2 regions of the Psychrobacillus sp. INOP01 genome follow, and region 1 is predicted to be linked to the other one. Evidence: riboswitches for the same ligand, from Rfam matches in the RefSeq annotation. Region 1 holds a riboswitch; the other holds the start of a gene.
What was found. A riboswitch is a leader RNA that binds a small molecule or an ion and turns the genes downstream of it on or off. The one in region 1 is predicted to bind cyclic di-GMP.

Region 1 (8,940 bases):
CAACAAGAACGTAAAGTTCCTGGGAAAAATGGGATGGAAGTAAGTGTGAAAAGGAATGTATTTCTAGATGACTCACCATGGAAAAGTTACGATGTTACTATGGATACATATTTACCAGTTCACGAAGTTTGGTATAAATGGAACGACAAGTTACTAAATTCATCAGGAACTTCGAATGGAACAACTGCAGATTTCGGAAATGAAAATGTGGACTCTTCTTCAACCACTCCTCCTACAATTGTGACGGAAGATAAAGGATATGTCGAAGTAGATCCTGAACTTGGAAATGGGTATGTGGGGAAATGAAAAACAGTGAGCAGACAATTTAAGTGTCTGCTCACTCTTTGTTTTGACTACTTATAAATAATTTCATTAGTAAATCCATCGATAGTAGGTGGTGGAATTACTACATTTTCATATGATGGATTGGATGGACTTGAATTTGATCCGAAGTTACAGATTCTATCAAAGTTGACTTTTGAAACATATTCAACATGCTTTAATTTTTTTATTTCAGTTGTATCTGTTACAGTCTCATCTAGAATTACTAAAGAACTATTATCGTTCACTTGAACCTGCTTTTCGTTAAAATCTTTGTTTCTAACACAAAAAATTGAATCTTCCTTAAGTCTGATTATATCCTGATTATTTTTTGTGGTATCAAATTCTAATTTATTTACCAAAACCTTAGAATTTGTGAATTCTCCTTTATTCTGTGCGTAAAATTTTGCGATTCCATCAATTTGAATATGGCTATTAGAAATGGTATTTATTTCAGTAAACTCAGCATCCATATTTACTTGGATAGTGCTATGATTCAACTTGTTAATATTATTAAATTTTGCATTTTTAGCGTATAAAGTAAGATTATTGCCATCCAATGGTCTGTTAAATGTAACTTTATTGCCAGAGTAAATTTTTAATGATTTCATATTATTTGTGGTAAAAAGCTCAATGTCGTCTGATGCATATATTAAGGAATTTGAAGCGTTATCTAGCTCTTTAAATACGGCTTTTCCGTTTATATAATAATTTCTATCGTTAATTGGTTTTAAACTTTCCATTGTAATGTTCGAATTAGCATAAAAATTAGCGAGGCTCTCAAAGTTTTGATTTATATTTTGTATATGAGAAACGCCTGTATAATATAAATTTAATTCTTTGAGTTTATTTAATCCATTTATCGTATCGGAATAACAAGTATTTTTAGTTTGATTTGAACTCATTAATTCCGAACACTTTCTTGTGCCAAGGTGATAATTTGTATCTGGAAAAATAGGTGGAGTTATCAATTTACCAATTCCATTTCCTCCATTCCCAGAACCGTCATCACTACCACCGTCACCAGTAATAGGAGTTGATGTAACTAAATTTGTAGGGAAATAAAATTTAGCAGAAATAATTTTGACTTCTTCCTTTAGTTTGCCTTCAACTTCTATTGTTAAATTTTTTGGATTCTCAACAGAAAAAGATGGTTGAGTAACTAATCTAAAATATTTATGCGCGCTTGGATCTAATGTTGTTTTTTCGGTTTGCCCAAGTGTAATTCCTTGTACTTCATCTCGAAGTTCAATAAGATTATTATCATTTATTTTTTCAATTTTAGTTTGTTTTTCTGTATCTGTTAATTTTGTATCACTCTCTACCGCATTCACTTCAACAACTGTTTTCTGTCTATAAATCTCAACTAGGTTAATTATTTCGGCTCTATAGTATTCTACGCCCATTTCTGCAATAGCAGTGACTTCATAAGTGTCATCTGTAATCTCAACTTGTTTTTGTTGTGTTATAGCAGCAAATGCGAAAGTAGAGAATAGGGATACAATGACGATAATTATGATGAGGGTAAGTATTAATGTATATCCTTTTTCATTTCTAATTATTTTCATGTTTTAATTAACTCCTTACTTTAGTTTGCTAAAAGTAGTTTCTGTTTCAAGTTGAATGGATGAATTTTCAGTAGATGATAACGTTAGTACAAGGTGAAACTCTTTATTCGGAAGATTAATTGGTTCATTTATTTGATATAGTACATTATCTTTATTAAAAGGGAATTCTCCTTTATCGCTTATTATTAATAAGGTAGAACCAGTTGATTCAATTGATGTTATTGTTGAGGAAGTATGCATTTGCTGTATTGTACTAAGAATTAAATTTGTTTCCTGTTGTAATTGATTTTTAGAGACTTCTGCATCGTTATATTTTAATGATTGAAAGAAAAGTCCCCAAATAACGCTTCCAAATATTGTGAATAATACAAGTGCCGCGAGTAATTCTATTAATGTGAATCCTTGTTGATCCAGTCTTTTTTTCATACGTTATACTCCTCTTGAGAAAATCAATTATGCTCCATATAACCATAGGTTGATGTTAAAACAGTGGACTTATCATCTAAGACTTCAATTCTAATTCTATGTAGTTTTTGAATTTCACCACTTATATCTAAGTTAGCATATAGTGATATCTTGACTTTAAAAGATTTATAAGTTCCGTCGATTATTGTTAAATTTGAATTTATATCAATCGAAATATTAGTGATGGGTAAGCTATCCCCATTCTTTATAGATTCAAAGGTCAACTTCTTTATTTCAACCAGCAACTCTTTTCCCACATTTGCTGCTTGAAGATTATCTTCTGTTTTATGATTCATTAGAGTCATTTGAGGGAACAAAGACATAAATGAAATGATTACGATAGAGAGAAGTACAATAGAGGCTAAAACTTCAATCAGTGTTAATCCTTTATTATTATTTAATTTGTTTCTCATATTCTACCAATCACCCTTTATAATTCGTAAGATTCAGCTACCTTTTTATCCTGTGTATCCATTATACTATTTAGTATACTATATCTTAAACAAGTTAAGGAGCGTGAAAAATGGCTATTCGAAAAAGACTTGGAGATTTGTTAGTTGAGGCAAGTATAATATCAGAAGATCAGCTTCAAATGGCGTTACAAAAAAAGACACCTGGACAGAGACTAGGGGATGCCCTCGTTGAACGTGGCTATTTGACTGATCGCCAACTTATTGAAGTATTGGAATTTCAACTTGGAATTGCTCACGTCGCACTTAATTTATTTCCGATAGATACGAAACTTATCCAATTGGTAGGATCAGATTATTCAAGACAAAATTATGCCCTACCTATTGAAAAAGACGAACAGACGATAAAGGTAGCTATGGCAGACCCACTTGACTATGTTGTAATTGATGATATCGAATTGATGACAGGCTTTACGGTGCAGCCTGTTATTTCTTCCCGGAAAGATATTTTGGAAACGATAGATAAACTAACAAAAGAAGCAGCATCTATAGCATTAACCGAAAATTTGTCACAAGAAGGGGCGAATGAGGATGAAGCCCCTGCAATTCGTCTGGTAAATCAAATATTATCACGTGGGATTCAGATTCAGGCTAGTGATATACATATTGATGCACATGAAGACAAAGTGTTAGTAAGATACCGTGTGGATGGTTTACTTGCGACGGATCGAGTAATACAGATGAGTCAATTTCCATCTTTGGTCGCACGTATAAAAATCATGGCAAATCTAAATATTACCGAATCTCGTTTACCGCAAGATGGGCGGGTTCGGTTAACACAAGGTCAACAAACAATCGATATGCGTATTTCCATATTACCTACAGTTTATGGGGAAAAAATGGTTATTCGATTATTAGATTTAGCTAATGCCGTGAAGCCAATTTATCAACTAGGTTTCAATAAAAGGTATGTACAAACATTTATAGAGTTAATAGAAAAACCAACTGGTCTTGTATTGCTTACGGGTCCGACTGGGTCGGGGAAAACGACGACGCTTTACTCCGCTCTTCAACATATAAATCAAGAATCCGTTAATATTATTACAATTGAAGACCCAGTAGAGTACCAAATGGAGGGGATTAATCAGGTTCAAGTAAATCCTCATATCCAGTTGACGTTCGCAAGTGGTTTACGTGCAATTTTACGCCAAGATCCAAATATTGTTATGGTGGGGGAAATAAGAGATGAGGAAACTGCTGAAATTACCATTCGTGCAGCGTTAACCGGGCATCTCGTGTTAAGTACACTACACACAAATGATGCGATCAGTACTATTCCGAGACTTCTAGATATGAATATTGAGCCCTATCTAGTTATTTCAGCATTAAATGGTGCTGTTTCACAAAGATTAGTACGTAAAATTTGCGACGTTTGTAAAGAAGAATATATTCCTTCTTCAATTGAGCAAGAATTATTTGATAAACGATTTATTAAGGTTGAAAAGCTATTTAGAGGTAGGGGCTGCAAAGCTTGCAGTGAAACTGGTTTTAAAGGTCGATTATCAATTCATGAAATTTTCGTAGTGGACAATGAAATTCGTGAGCTGCTATATAACAATCGTAGTATGACAGAAGTGAAAAGAACTGCAATGAAAAATGGGATGATCCCTTTAATTGATGATGGACTATTGAAGGTGAAAGCGGGTTACACCACAGTTGAAGAAGTACTACGTGTCGCAAAAGTAGAGTAGGAGAGGAGGATTACAATTATGAAAGAAAAGCTACATCAGTTGTTACAAGCCTCTTTTGAACTTGGAACCTCTGATTTACATTTAACAGTTGGTATGCCCCCAATGATGCGATTACATGGTGAATTAAAAAGATTTGGACAAGATATATTAAAACCAATAGACACGGAAGAAATGGCCAAAGTAGCTATAGTTCCGAATCTATGGGACACATTTATAGAAAAGGGTGATCTCGATTTCTCATATAGTTTACCTGGAGTTTCTCGATTTCGTGTAAATGCGTACTATCAACGAAATTGTGTGAGTCTTGCCTTCCGTGTAATACCAAAAGTAATTCCAACTTTCGAGGATTTAAATTTGCCAACTATCTTACATGATATTGCAAAGAAACCTCAAGGACTAGTATTAGTAACAGGTCCGACTGGTTCAGGGAAATCTACCACACTTGCATCGATGATTCAAGAAATGAATCAAACTGTCAAAAAACATATTATTACATTAGAAGATCCAATCGAGTATTTACATTCTCATGGCACCTGTATTATCAATCAACGAGAAGTGGGTTTCGATACAAAAACTTTTGCATCTGGATTAAGAGCTTCGCTACGACAAGATCCTGACGTTATACTAGTTGGTGAAATGAGAGATTTAGAAACAATTTCTACAGCAATTACTGCAGCAGAAACTGGCCATCTAGTACTTGCTACATTACATACAACGAGTGCTTCTATGACGATTGATCGAATCATCGATGTTTTTCCGCCCAATCAGCAGCCACAGGTAAGAATTCAATTGGCTTCCGTACTTCAAGCGGTTATTTCACAACGACTTTTCCAATCCATTACTGGTAAAGGTAGAGTAGCTGCATTTGAGATACTTTTAAATGTTCCGGCAGTAAAAAATCTAATAAGAAATGAAAAAATCCATCAAATTCATTCCGTTATGCAGTCAAGCAAATCGATGGGTATGCAAACAATGGAAAGTGAACTAGAACGTCTAGCTAAAGAGAAATTAGTATCAAACGAACAACTAGAACCCTATTTTGCGGAGAAGATGGTATAATGGCTTATTTTCAATATAATGGGAGAGATAAAAAAGGAGAAATTGTGAAAGGTATCATGCGTGCTCCAACAGCTGATGATGCAAAATTAAAGCTTCGTAAAAAAGGTATAGCCGCGCGAGAAATTTCGATGAAAACTGGTTTTTTATACCAAGATTTAAATTTAGGAAGTGGAAAAGTTCCCTTCAAGGATTTAGTTATTTTTATTCGTCAGTTTTCGACTCTCATTAAAGCGGGTATATCCATATTAGATGCGACTTCGATTTTAAAGGATCAAACTTCGCAAAAAAAATTGAAGCAAGTTTTGGCTGAAATAGAAGAGGATCTTCGAGAAGGACATCCTTTTTCAGTTGCAGCAGAGCAGCATCCTAAAGTGTTTCCAGTATTATTTACGAATATGCTAAAGGCTGGGGAAGCGGGTGGACAATTTGACGAGATTTTAGATCAGTTAGCAGTCTATTATGAAAAACAAAATGAAACGAAACAAAAAGTGCAGTCTGCGATGATTTATCCGGCAGTACTTGGTATTGTTGCAGTAGGTGTTGTTATTTTCATGATAGGGTTTATCGTTCCTAGATTTGCGGGTATGTTTACATCATTTGGAGCAGAACTGCCATTCATTACACAATTTCTATTGGATTTAAGTGCTATTTTTCAAACTTGGTGGTGGGTAGCTCTAATATTAATAATCGGCATAAGTATAGCAGTAAGTGTACTAATAAAACGTGATCCATATCGATACTTAGCTCACAGTATAATACTTAGACTACCAATTTTTGGTCCCGTTATTCAAAAGTCAACACTTGCTCGAATGACAAGAACTCTAAGCAGTTTATATGCTGCTAGCGTTCCAGTGACTCAATCGTTATTAGTAGTCCGCAATGTGGTGGAAAATGCGGTTATTGAAGAAATTATTGAAAAAGCTAGTAAGAGTGTTCAAGAAGGTAACTCTTTAGCAACTCCTATGCTGGGTCATTGGGCAATTCCTTCATTTGTATCACAAATGATTGTACTTGGTGAAAAATCGGGGACACTCGACTTTATGCTGGCAAAAGTTGCAGATTTTTATGAGCAGGAAGTGGACACTGCTGCTGAGAGATTGAAGTCTCTAATAGAACCTGCGATGATTTTGTTTTTAGCAGTAGTCATTGGAGGAATCGTGGCAGCTATAATGATTCCTATGTTTTCAATCTTTTCAGAAGTTCAGTGAAAAAAGGTTAAAAGAACTATGTGAAAAGACTTGATATTTTAGTAGTTTTAACCGATATTATTAATAATAGATGTATTGGAAGCGAAGAGTAATTGTCGAATATTTGGGCACTTAGACGATTAGGAGCAATTAGTGCACCCACCCATGCAAATAATTTGTAATAAGGGGAGAATAAAATGAAAAAATGGTTGAAAACGATTAAGAATGAAAAAGGATTAACGCTTATCGAATTATTAGCAGTTGTAGTTATTTTAGGGATTATTGCAGCGATTGCAGTACCGTCAATTTCAGGAATAATTGATAATACAAAAAAAGATGCACATGTATCGAATGCTTTAATGATTATTAGTTCTGCTAAATTAGCAGAGGCGAGTGGTGCTTGGGATACTACTGCAACTTCTACTATAAAGGGAAGTGATTTAGTAGCAGGAAAGTATTTAGATTCTATTCCTAAAGATCCGGATGGGGATGTTGGTTATTCAACTGTTATTGTAAAAAAAGAAGGTATAGTTTATTCAATTAATCTTGTTGGTTCTAAAAGAAAATTAGATGCTTCAGAAACTGACTTAAGCACTAAGGGTAGAGAAGTAGTTAAAGCTAAATAATAAAATTTTATTTGTCAATAGCCCTTTGCATTCGTGCACGGGGCTATTATACTTATATCTATAGTTTTTAAAAGAAAGGCAGGGACATGAATGCTTACATATTGGAAATCACAACCTGCTGTTTTTATTACTTTTACCCAAAGATACATACGTATTTTAGTTGGTGGGCGGAAGAATGAATATATTAAGTTTATACAACAAGTGATTGAAGAGGGGACTTTCCAGTCGGGTCAGATAGTACATGAAGAACGACTTATTCAGCAATTGTCGTCCATTGTCAAAAAACATAAACTACAAGGTATACCAACCTTTTTCTCTTTTTCTCAACATGATTTACTTTTGCGTTCCACTACAATTCCTCAATCCGTTCCTCCGAGTGAATGGAAAGGTCATCTATATTTGGAACTAGGAGAATCTTTTCATCTGCCTTTTTCCGATCCTATTATAGAAATTGTAGGGGATAATCGAGTAACAGGGAAAGACGAAGTTATTGCCCTCGCTGTTCCTGAAAAAGACGTCACTACGATTGAACGGGTACTAATGAAAGCAAAACTTAGACCGGTTATTATTGATGTTCCGTTTTTAAGTTTATATCGTTTATTTGCAGAAATGAACAAGTTAGAAGAATCTGCGCATGTGCTACTAATTCACTTAGAATTAGATGTTATGCAGTTAAGTATGTTTCATGATCATAAACCAGTTTATGTACGAACAATGGGTATTCGACCATTTGAGTCTTTTTCAGGATACGAGACACGCACTGGATTTCAATATATCCAAGTAGATGGAAATGAAATGGTGCTAGAGGATCATCTTGCTATCATAGAGAAAGAAGTTGCTCGTCTGCAATCATTTTATTTATATAATTTACGAAATGGAAAATACTCTATTGATACGATTTGTATTGCAGGGGATCACCCACTGATCCCTATTATTGCTTCTAATCTACAGACGACTGAACTCTTATCTGTGTATCAAATGACGGATGATAAATGGGCGACAAAAGAGGGTGTCCATATTCCCGCTTCTTTTGCAGAGCTTGTTGGACTTTCCTGGAAATAGGTGAATAGATAATGTATATAGATATAAACTTACTTCAGAAGAAAACGAGAAAGATAGAGTGGCTAGCCGTTGCGATTATTCTTGGTATTACTGCTCTGTCTACGGTTTTTTTTCTGTATTACTTACACCACCAAGAGAAGACTGTTGAACAACAGCTAGAAACCAATTTAGAAAATGAATTATTATTGAAGCAAACGGAGCAACAAAATATAGAGACTAGTCTCTCTGATAAAGAGCATTTAGAGATTCTCGTAGAATGGGCGGAGAGTAAACCAGTTCCTACTGTATTTTTGTTAAAACACTTATCACAAAGTCTCCCAGAACACGGGTTTATAAAGCTATTTACTTATACTACTAATAATTCTTCTGTATCACTTATAGGACAATTTGAATCTAATACTGAGGCAGCGCACTATTTAACAACGCTGAAAGCTTCGCCGTATGTTATGGAAGCAACCTTAACATCTCTCGCTACTGATATTGATACTGAG
Region 2 (8,940 bases), 1.8 Mb from region 1:
ATGATGATGCATCTGAAACTTCACCTGTAGAACGTCCAGCAGGAACTCCTGAGTTTAATGAAAGAGGAAGTGCATTCTATACTTCTCACGGTACCCATGTTGCAGGTACAATCGCAGCAATTGGTGCGAACGAATATGGCATTAAAGGGATAGCACCTAAAGTGGATCTTTACGCTTACCGTGTGCTTGGAGCATATGGAAGCGGATCTAATTCAGGTATTGTAAAAGCGATTGACACAGCAGTGATAGAGGGTATGGATGTTATCAACTTATCTCTAGGCGGAGGATCAAACACTGAAACCGATGCCGGATCCTTTGCGATCAACAACGCTATGATGGCGGGAACAATTGGTGTACTTGCAACTGGTAACGATGGACCTAACCGAGGAACAATATCTCCTCCGGCTACATCGCGTTTGGGTATCGCAGTTGGTAACACAACTAACCCAGAAACAATGTATAACGGTGAGATAAATGTTACAGTTGGAGACTACAACTTGACGAAACAACTTCAACTAATGGGGTCTACTTTCGGTAAAGACTTAGCAACACAACTTCAAGGAGAGTTTGACTTAGTAGCCGTTCCTGGAAACGGTGAAGCAAAAGATTACCAAGGTATTGATGTAGACGGTAAAGTTGCATTGATCTCACGTGGCAGCATTGCATTTGTTGATAAAATTGCATATGCCAAAGAAAATGGAGCAGTAGCAGCAATTATCCATAACTTTGCAGGCGGTACGAACGCACCGAACGCATCTGGAACATTCTTAGGGGATTCCTTTGCATTTATTCCAACCTATGATATGTCCCAAACAGATGGCGATGCAATTCGTGCAGCGTTAAATGGTGGAGAAGGAAAAGTTTCTTTTGGTAATTTTGACTCCGCAAAAACTCTTGGAGATGATGTAAATGACTCGAGTTCACGTGGACCATCTACTCCAAACTTTGATATTAAGCCGGATGTAAGTGCACCTGGCACGAACATTATGTCTACCATTCCAATGTACAAAGCGGATTTCCCAGATGTTGTTTATAATGAAGCATTTGATCGTAAAACTGGAACGTCAATGGCAACACCGCATATTGCTGGTATCGCAGCACTTGTCAAACAAGCAAATCCAGATTGGAATGCATTTGACGTAAAGGTAGCCCTTTCTAATACAGCAAAAATACTTGATAAAACAAAATACGATGTATTCGCTCAAGGTGCAGGTCGTGTTGATGCATACGCGGCAGCCCACCCAAGTGTACTTGCTTATGCAGTAGACACGGCTGTTCAAAACGCAAGTGGAACAATCGTTGAAAACTTGAAGGGCACTGTAACATTTGGACCGCAATCTTTAGAGGAAGATATTTCAGTTACAAAGGAAATACTAGTCAAAGATATTCAAGGTATTGGTGGAGAATACAAAGTAACGGTTGATGTTACAAAAGAATTTAGCGACGCGACTGTAACTGTTGATAAACCTACCTTTACATTAGATGGAGAAGAATTGTTAACAGTGACGTTGACTGCGTCCAAAAATGCTGCTGCAAAAGCAGGGGATGAAATTCTAGGATACATTCACATTACACCAGCTGATGAAACTAAAACTGAAACCTCCCTTTCTGTAGACAAAACAGAACTGAACATGAAAACAGGAGACAAACTACAACTGAATGTAAAAGAAACAACAACATCAGTAGAAAATGAATACACGGAAATTTCATTGCCATTCGCTGCAGACTTTGGTGGAGAAGCAGCAACGGAAATTAGAAATATGAGCATTAATGAAACAGACTTGTCGTTTGATGGAGACGGTGTGCAAGATAAAGCTGATCTCACATTCACATTGACAGGTGCGGTTGGCCTTCACTTTGTAGAAGTTTGGGATATCATGAATCCTGACGGCGGAGAATACGGGGATGGGTACATCGGATACTTACATGCTGCGAATTCACTTGGAGCAGGATCTTGGAAGCTCACTGTTAACGGAATATACCAGCCTTGGAGTGAAGAACCTGTAACAATTATTCCTGATGGTCTATACACATTTGACTTCAATGCTTACGATGATAATATTTTTGACTATGTAGGACCAATCGTCGTGAAAACTACTGACCCAGAAATTACTGGTGCAGTAACTGAAGGGGTAGTAACAGGTCAAGTAACAGACAAATATATTGATTATAATGAAGAATTATCTTTATATGGTTTAGAGTACGATCTAAATGAAAAATTAAATGCATCGTATATTGCTACAGTAAATGGTGTAGAAACGGCAGCAGTTGACTTTGATTTGGATCAAGATGGAAGCTTCTCATTCCCAGTGACAGCTGAAACTGAATCAGTAAAAGTAATTATTAAAGACGCAGCTGGTAACATAGGGGAGCAAGTTATTGAAGGTGTAGTTCTACCAACAGAGCCAGTAAAACCAGAGGCACCAGCAACACCTGAGGAAGGAACAACACCAGAAGAACCAGCGACTCCTGAAGAAGGAACTACGCCAGAAGAACCAGCAACACCAGAAGAACCTGTAGTACCTGAAGATCCAGCAGACTCGGGGCTTAATTCGGCTAAAACTGTAAGTATTGCTTCTCTTGAGTCAAACGAAATTCCAAAGCTGACACTCGTATCGCCATATGAAAATTCAGTTCCAGCAAGCGAACCAGTTCAATCTAATAACAACATTACAGATGGTCCACCAAGCTACGGCACATTCGAGTCAGATACAGTTAAAGATGTTACAAAAGATGCGACGTACACAGTAGCAGATCCAAAAGTAGCTACTGTAACAGATGGTTTAGTTACTGCTAAAGCAGCAGGTAAAACAACTATTACTGTAAAATATGGTGGCAATGAAAAAACGGTAAACGTAACAGTTACAAATCCACCAACAGACCCAGGAAATCCTGGAAATGGAGGCGGTGGCGGAAACCCGGGTACATCTAATCCAGGAACGGGTAATCCAGGTCCAGTTAAACCTACACCACCAGTGACACCAACGCCATCACCAATTATATTTACAGACGTACCTGCTAAACATTGGGCAGCGGATTATATCCAAAAAGCTGCATTATTAGGCTTCATGAAAGGATATCCAGATGGCTCATTCAGACCAGAGCAATCTTTGACACGTGCACAAGCAACTTCCTTAATCGTTCGTGCATTAAAATTAGAAACACAAGAAGCAGCACCGTTTGAAGATATCGCGAATTTTGCGGCTGAAACAAAATCGGAAATTGCTGCGGGCTATAAATACGGCATTATCAAAGGAGATAATGGTAAATTTAAGCCTTCTGAAAAAGTAACGCGTGCACAGCTTGCTTTAATGATTGAACGCGCATATGCATTCAAAACAGGCAAAAAGTACACGGCTACTAAAATAGCACCATTCTCAGATATCGCTGCCTACGACGAAGAAACGATCAATGCAATCTCTATGCTTTATGAGCTACAAGTAGTGAATGGATCTGACGGTAAATTTAACCCATCACATCCAACTACTCGCGCACAAGCTGCAAAAATCTTCACAAACTTCATGGGTGGCTTAAAATAATGAACTAAAAAACTCTCCTTCTGTCCTATTGGATGGAAGGAGAGTTAAACTTTTAACAATAAAAATGGAATAAACTCCCGTTCCGCAAGTAAACCATCTCGAGCGCAAGTAAACCAAGCAGAACCGCAAGTAAACCCCGCTACTCCGCAAGAACCGCTCCCTAGAGAGCAAGTATCCTCCAGATGAACGCAAGTAAACACCCGATAATAGCATTCCATAAGTATACATAGCAATAGATGCCCTAACTTCGACAAAAATAGAACTTAATCAACAGCACAGAGTGACGTATTATTTAGTTTTAAATTGGTTATAATGACATAAGAAATAGCATATTTTAACAAGGATACTGTGAAATACTTCTTGTATATGGGCACCTAAGAAGTATGGAGTAATTGGTGCAACCGACCTGATTAAACTTGAGCGCTGGCTCGATTTAATTGGGTTTTTATTATGAGATGGAGGTGACAGGTTGAAAAAAAGATTAATCATTATAAAGCTAGTTGCTGTGTCGGGCTCATTCTTCTCATCACAGAGCAATATTTTCTCAACTGTCCATATAGCATTAAGGTAATAGCAGAAGAGGAAGATGCACTAATCGTAATATATAGTGTAGAACTATTTGAGACAACTGACTTAGTGAGGTTAGTAGAGGTACTTCCTCTATCTTCCCTGGGGAATGACAGAAATTTTACTTATCCCCAATTGGTGAAAACTCGAGTAAAACCAATCAAATCGGAGGTGGGCCCTATCAACAAAAAGTATGGTAAACGAATTATTACAGTGACGCAGGACATAAAAGGTGCTCCGAGGTTGATTATTAGTTTGAATTCGTTTAAATCGATTCTTCAATTGTCCGATGAAAAGGAGCTTCCAATATTTTTAAACAAGAATCCTGAGGAAGGCCGCCCGGTATTTTTTATAGTGGATGGCGATTATGTATATAGTTATGAGCCTGCGAGTAGGGAATTAGTAAGGAATACTAGAATAGATCCATCCATTAGTGGTGTATATGCGGAGAGCTAATCTAGTTTATACATTTTTAAACAAGAATCCATCGAGTAATTTGAACTTATTATTTCTTTACCGTTATATTTCTCTACTATTGACTTCGTTTTTTTATTTGTTTGGACCTCAGCCTTCGCTTGCTTTTAAAGCGGGTGTTGTTGTGTCGCTAGGCGTTGCTGCATGGGTTTTAACAGATTTACAGCGGAGATATTTGGAGTATACGAATCTAGTGAAATTGATAGTTTTGATAGAAACCCTTGGTGTAACATTGCTACTCATCCCAACTGGAGGTATTTCCAGTCCATTTATCTGGTATGCATTGAATCCCATTCTTGTAGCTGCAACCCTTCTAACCCCTAGATTTAGCTGGGGGACATTAACGTTTTACCTTGCAACTGCGACATTTATCGCTAATCAGAGTGATAGTATAATCGTCGTTTTAGAAGACATATCCTATTTTTATCTCGTCTGTATATTGATTACTTTACTTGCTAGTTTATTTTCCGGGTTAACGAAGGAACTACAGGAGCAGCAAGAAGAACTACTCGAAGTAAATGGTAAACTTGCGAATACGAATGAGAAATACCAAGAGACATTGGAGCATATTATGTCCCTTTACCATATGTTAGAAAATTTTTCTTCCAATAAAAACCCGAAAAAGCTAGCAGAGGTCATGACGATGACCTTGATGAAATGCTTACAAAAGGATACGGCTTTCTTTTGGGTAACGGATCGCGCCTTTCAAAAAAGCTATATATCAAATGAAACAACCAATAGAAGTCTAGAGATGGAGTTAACAAACGATTGGGAGCATCTACGAAAACAAAAAGGTGCTTTTACTCGTAAATATCATAACCAACAGTACTGGATGAAGATAATTAGGACAACCGAGTATATAGGAGTGATAGGCGTAAACGATTCTATTAAAACAGAAGTAAAAAACACATTTTTACTCCACCGCACTTTCGAATTTCTCGCGGAGCTTAGTGAAATGATGCTGGAAAGAATTCATATGGATCATATGATGGACCAGCTTGCGATTAGCGAAGAGCAGAATCGTATTGCCAATGAAATGCATGATAGTGTGTCACAGCGATTGTTTGGAATTGTCTATTCATTGCATAGTTTACGAGTAAAAAGTCAGAATATTTCAACTAAAGAATTAGAGCAGGAATTTGAATTCCTGTCACAGACAGCTAATGCGACGATGAAAGAGCTGCGAGCCTCTATTTATCGATTAAGTACAGTAAAAAAAGGAGAGAAACCATTTCTTGTGCTTATTGAAAATTACTTGGTGGAATACGCAAAGTTAAATGACATTCGCATTGTCTATGATATAACAGGCGATGAATCAACTATTACAGCAAATACAAAGAATGGTCTATATCGAATCATTTGTGAAGCATCCGGAAATGCCGTTCGACATGGTAAGTGTACGGTTATCGAAGTAACACTAGCCTTAGAGGCAGAGAGAACTTACCTAATTATTAAGGATAATGGAATAGGTATACAGACGAAGACTGGCTCAATGAAAGAACAAGGAATTGGGATATCTAATATGCAAAATATTGTACATTCTTTAGGTGGTACATTTGAAATAGGGACCCCTTATAAAATGGGAACTACCATACAGATTGATATTCCACATATAAAAATGCATAAAAAACAAGAGGTGTTTGGATAATGACAGTGGTTATAATTGACGATCATCCATTAATTCGTAGAGGGTTGAATTCATTATTTTCCTTAAGCGGATCATTGAAAGTGCTTGGAGAAGCTACTAATAGAAGAGAAGCTATGGAACTGTTAAATGCAGTAAAACCAGATATAGCAATCGTAGATCTTCGATTAGGAGAGGAATCAGGAATCGAGCTAATAACAGAAGCAATCCGAGTGGGTATTAAGAGTAAATTTGTCATTCTTACCTCATCCACTAACGAGGAAGACTTTAAAAAAGCAAAAGAAATAGGAGTTGCTGGTTATTTGCTAAAGGAAGCATTGCCTGAAGAATTGTTACATGCACTGCAAATGATAAGAAAGGGTCGTAAATACTATGATCCAACCGTTTTGGATTTACTCATGAAAGCTCCAACCCCTTTGGATGAAGATGGACATATTGAACAACTAACACCTAAAGAGATGGAGATATTAATCGAACTAGGTAAAGGGCATTCCAATAAGGAAATCTCTAAAGTCCTCTATATTACTGAATTCACCGTAAAAAAGCATGTCAGTCAAGTATTTGCCAAGCTTGGTCTCGCAGATAGAACCCAAGCAGCCCTATACGCAAATGCAAAGGGCCTCGTCAAATACGTTGTAAACTCATAAAAGAGCCATCTGAGAAGTCTCAGATGGCTTTTTCTTTTCTAGCGTACCTGTGTCAGATTCAATTGGCCATCAAATTGTGGCAGACAAAGGGACGCTACTTAATACATCAGAAAGTATATTAAAATGTCCCGTGAACATTAAGTTCTTGGTGATTAATCAAATAAAAAATAACACTATGATTTCCACTTCAGGCGGACGCTTTCCGCAGGGTGAGCGATGAACCATCACCGACGCTTCGCGTTCGCCTGTGATGTTTCATCTGTCTCACTCATCCTGCCGGAGTCGCCACCTTCCACTTCAATCAATAAACGTGTAGTTCTAAGGAATAGTATATAGTATAGCCTATAACTAAGAAGATAAGATTATTTAAATTTAAATGCTATTATCCAATAATAAATGGGAAAGCAGATTTCTGTTATTCTAGTGGAAATAAAGAGAAGTAGTAGGTGTTTTTTCAATAATGAAGCGAGATAGCGAACGAAATTGCATCTTCGAGAGCTTCCATTATGAATAGGAAAGTAGCTTTTTTCTAGTTATACAAAAACGCACTAACCTGTTTCTAAAAGTTGTAGGAGGGCGACAGACAGATAAACGCCATAAGATTACCGAAAAAAAGTGATATTGGTTGTGACGGAGGACACAACCAATATCACTAAAAATTCACTCGGTAATAATATAGCAAACGGCTGTCCAAAGCCCTTCGAAAAAGATAGAAACAGGTTTTGACTATAAAGGACCGAGCATCTTTTTGCCCGGTTTTTCTTATGCTCAACACCTATCGTATAACAGGTACTATTAATCATATGGAAGCAATAATATTTGTGCAATAATACTACATAATATCCCACAATATTACAGATAATAACCTGAATGGGAATTTTTTTGGAATATTTTGTTTTAGAATTATCTTTTAATATGGTATAGTTGTCCCTATAGGTCAATATTATTATAGTTTTGACAAACAAGGAGGAAATTGGATGAAGAATAACAAAAAAGCATACCAAAAATTATTCAAAGCAGCATTAGCAACATCACTGGCAACAGGAGCAGTGGTAACTGTAGCTCCTTTTAATACGGAAGCAGCAGGTTTCACCGATTTAAAATCGACACATGTACATTATAGTTCAGTTCTGAATTTAACTGAAAGAGGCATCGTTAAAGGATTTACAGACGGTACATTTAAACCAGAAGCTTCTGTAACTCGTGGACAAGCTGCAAAAATTATCGCTTTAGCATTAGGCTTAGATACTAAAAATGTAGTGAATCCAAATTTTAAGGATATTAAAACGGACAACGAATACTACGGTCCAATTGCTGCACTTGTAGCTGAAGGCATTGTATCAGGTAAAGAAGATGGTACATACGGTCCAGGTGAAAAGCTATCACGTAGCCAAATGGCGAAAATTATTACATTAGCATTCGGATTTGAAGAAGGTAAACTAACAGATACAAAGTTTACAGATGTGAAAGCAAATGATTGGTACAATGGATACCTTCAAACTCTATTAGACAATGAAATTACTACTGGAACAACTGCGACTACTTTTTCACCATATGCAAATGTGAAACGTGGCCAAATGGCATCGTTCGTCGTACGTGCAGAAGCAGCTTCAAAACCGGTAACAGTTATTAGTGTTTCAGATAACTCTGTAGAGACTTCAACTGGAACTTATACAATTGCAGAAGATTTGAAAAAAGTATTCAATGCGACAAATGCAGTAGCACTAAAAAATGCAAATATTAAATTCACTGAAAAAGGCGGTCAAATCGTTGCAGTGAAATCTCTTGAAATTACTGCTGTTGGAACCGAAGCTACTAATATCGTACTAGACGGAGCAAATTCTTCTGTTGCAGGTAGCCTAAAAGTAAATGGAGACTACGTAACAGTTAAAAACCTTACGATCAATGGTGACTTAGTAATTGGTAAAGGTGTAAAAAACAGCTTTCTAGCAGACAAAATTGCAGTTAAAGGGAACACAGAAGTTTCCGATAAAACAACAGGTGTATCTGCAGCAGCATTACCAGTGGCAGCAAAAATTAGTTTCGCCAATTCAAAACTGTCTACAGT

Region 2: it holds a riboswitch for cyclic di-GMP, as region 1 does, so the genes downstream of both, KD050_RS14890 (DUF5305 family protein) here and KD050_RS02800 (competence type IV pilus major pilin ComGC) in region 1, are expected to answer to the same signal.

The regions. Positions count from the first base shown of each region.
Region 1 covers NZ_CP073315.1:539,609-548,548, reverse strand. Annotated here, with positions in the region: gene KD050_RS02835 (VanW family protein) at 1-306, shown strand, start outside; gene KD050_RS02830 (hypothetical protein) at 354-1,889, opposite strand; gene KD050_RS02825 (PulJ/GspJ family protein) at 1,905-2,315, opposite strand; gene KD050_RS02820 (type IV pilus modification PilV family protein) at 2,339-2,767, opposite strand; gene KD050_RS02815 (GspE/PulE family protein) at 2,878-4,515, shown strand; gene KD050_RS02810 (type IV pilus twitching motility protein PilT) at 4,534-5,574, shown strand; gene KD050_RS02805 (type II secretion system F family protein) at 5,574-6,782, shown strand; cyclic di-GMP riboswitch class II at 6,851-6,934, shown strand; gene KD050_RS02800 (competence type IV pilus major pilin ComGC) at 6,959-7,387, shown strand; gene pilM (type IV pilus biogenesis protein PilM) at 7,478-8,449, shown strand; gene KD050_RS02790 (PilN domain-containing protein) at 8,461-8,940, shown strand, end outside.
Region 2 covers NZ_CP073315.1:2,997,417-3,006,356, forward strand. Annotated here, with positions in the region: gene KD050_RS14885 (S8 family serine peptidase) at 1-3,539, shown strand, start outside; cyclic di-GMP riboswitch class II at 3,872-3,955, shown strand; gene KD050_RS14890 (DUF5305 family protein) at 4,278-4,562, shown strand; gene KD050_RS14895 (sensor histidine kinase) at 4,549-6,228, shown strand; gene KD050_RS14900 (response regulator) at 6,228-6,872, shown strand; gene KD050_RS14905 (S-layer homology domain-containing protein) at 7,850-8,940, shown strand, end outside.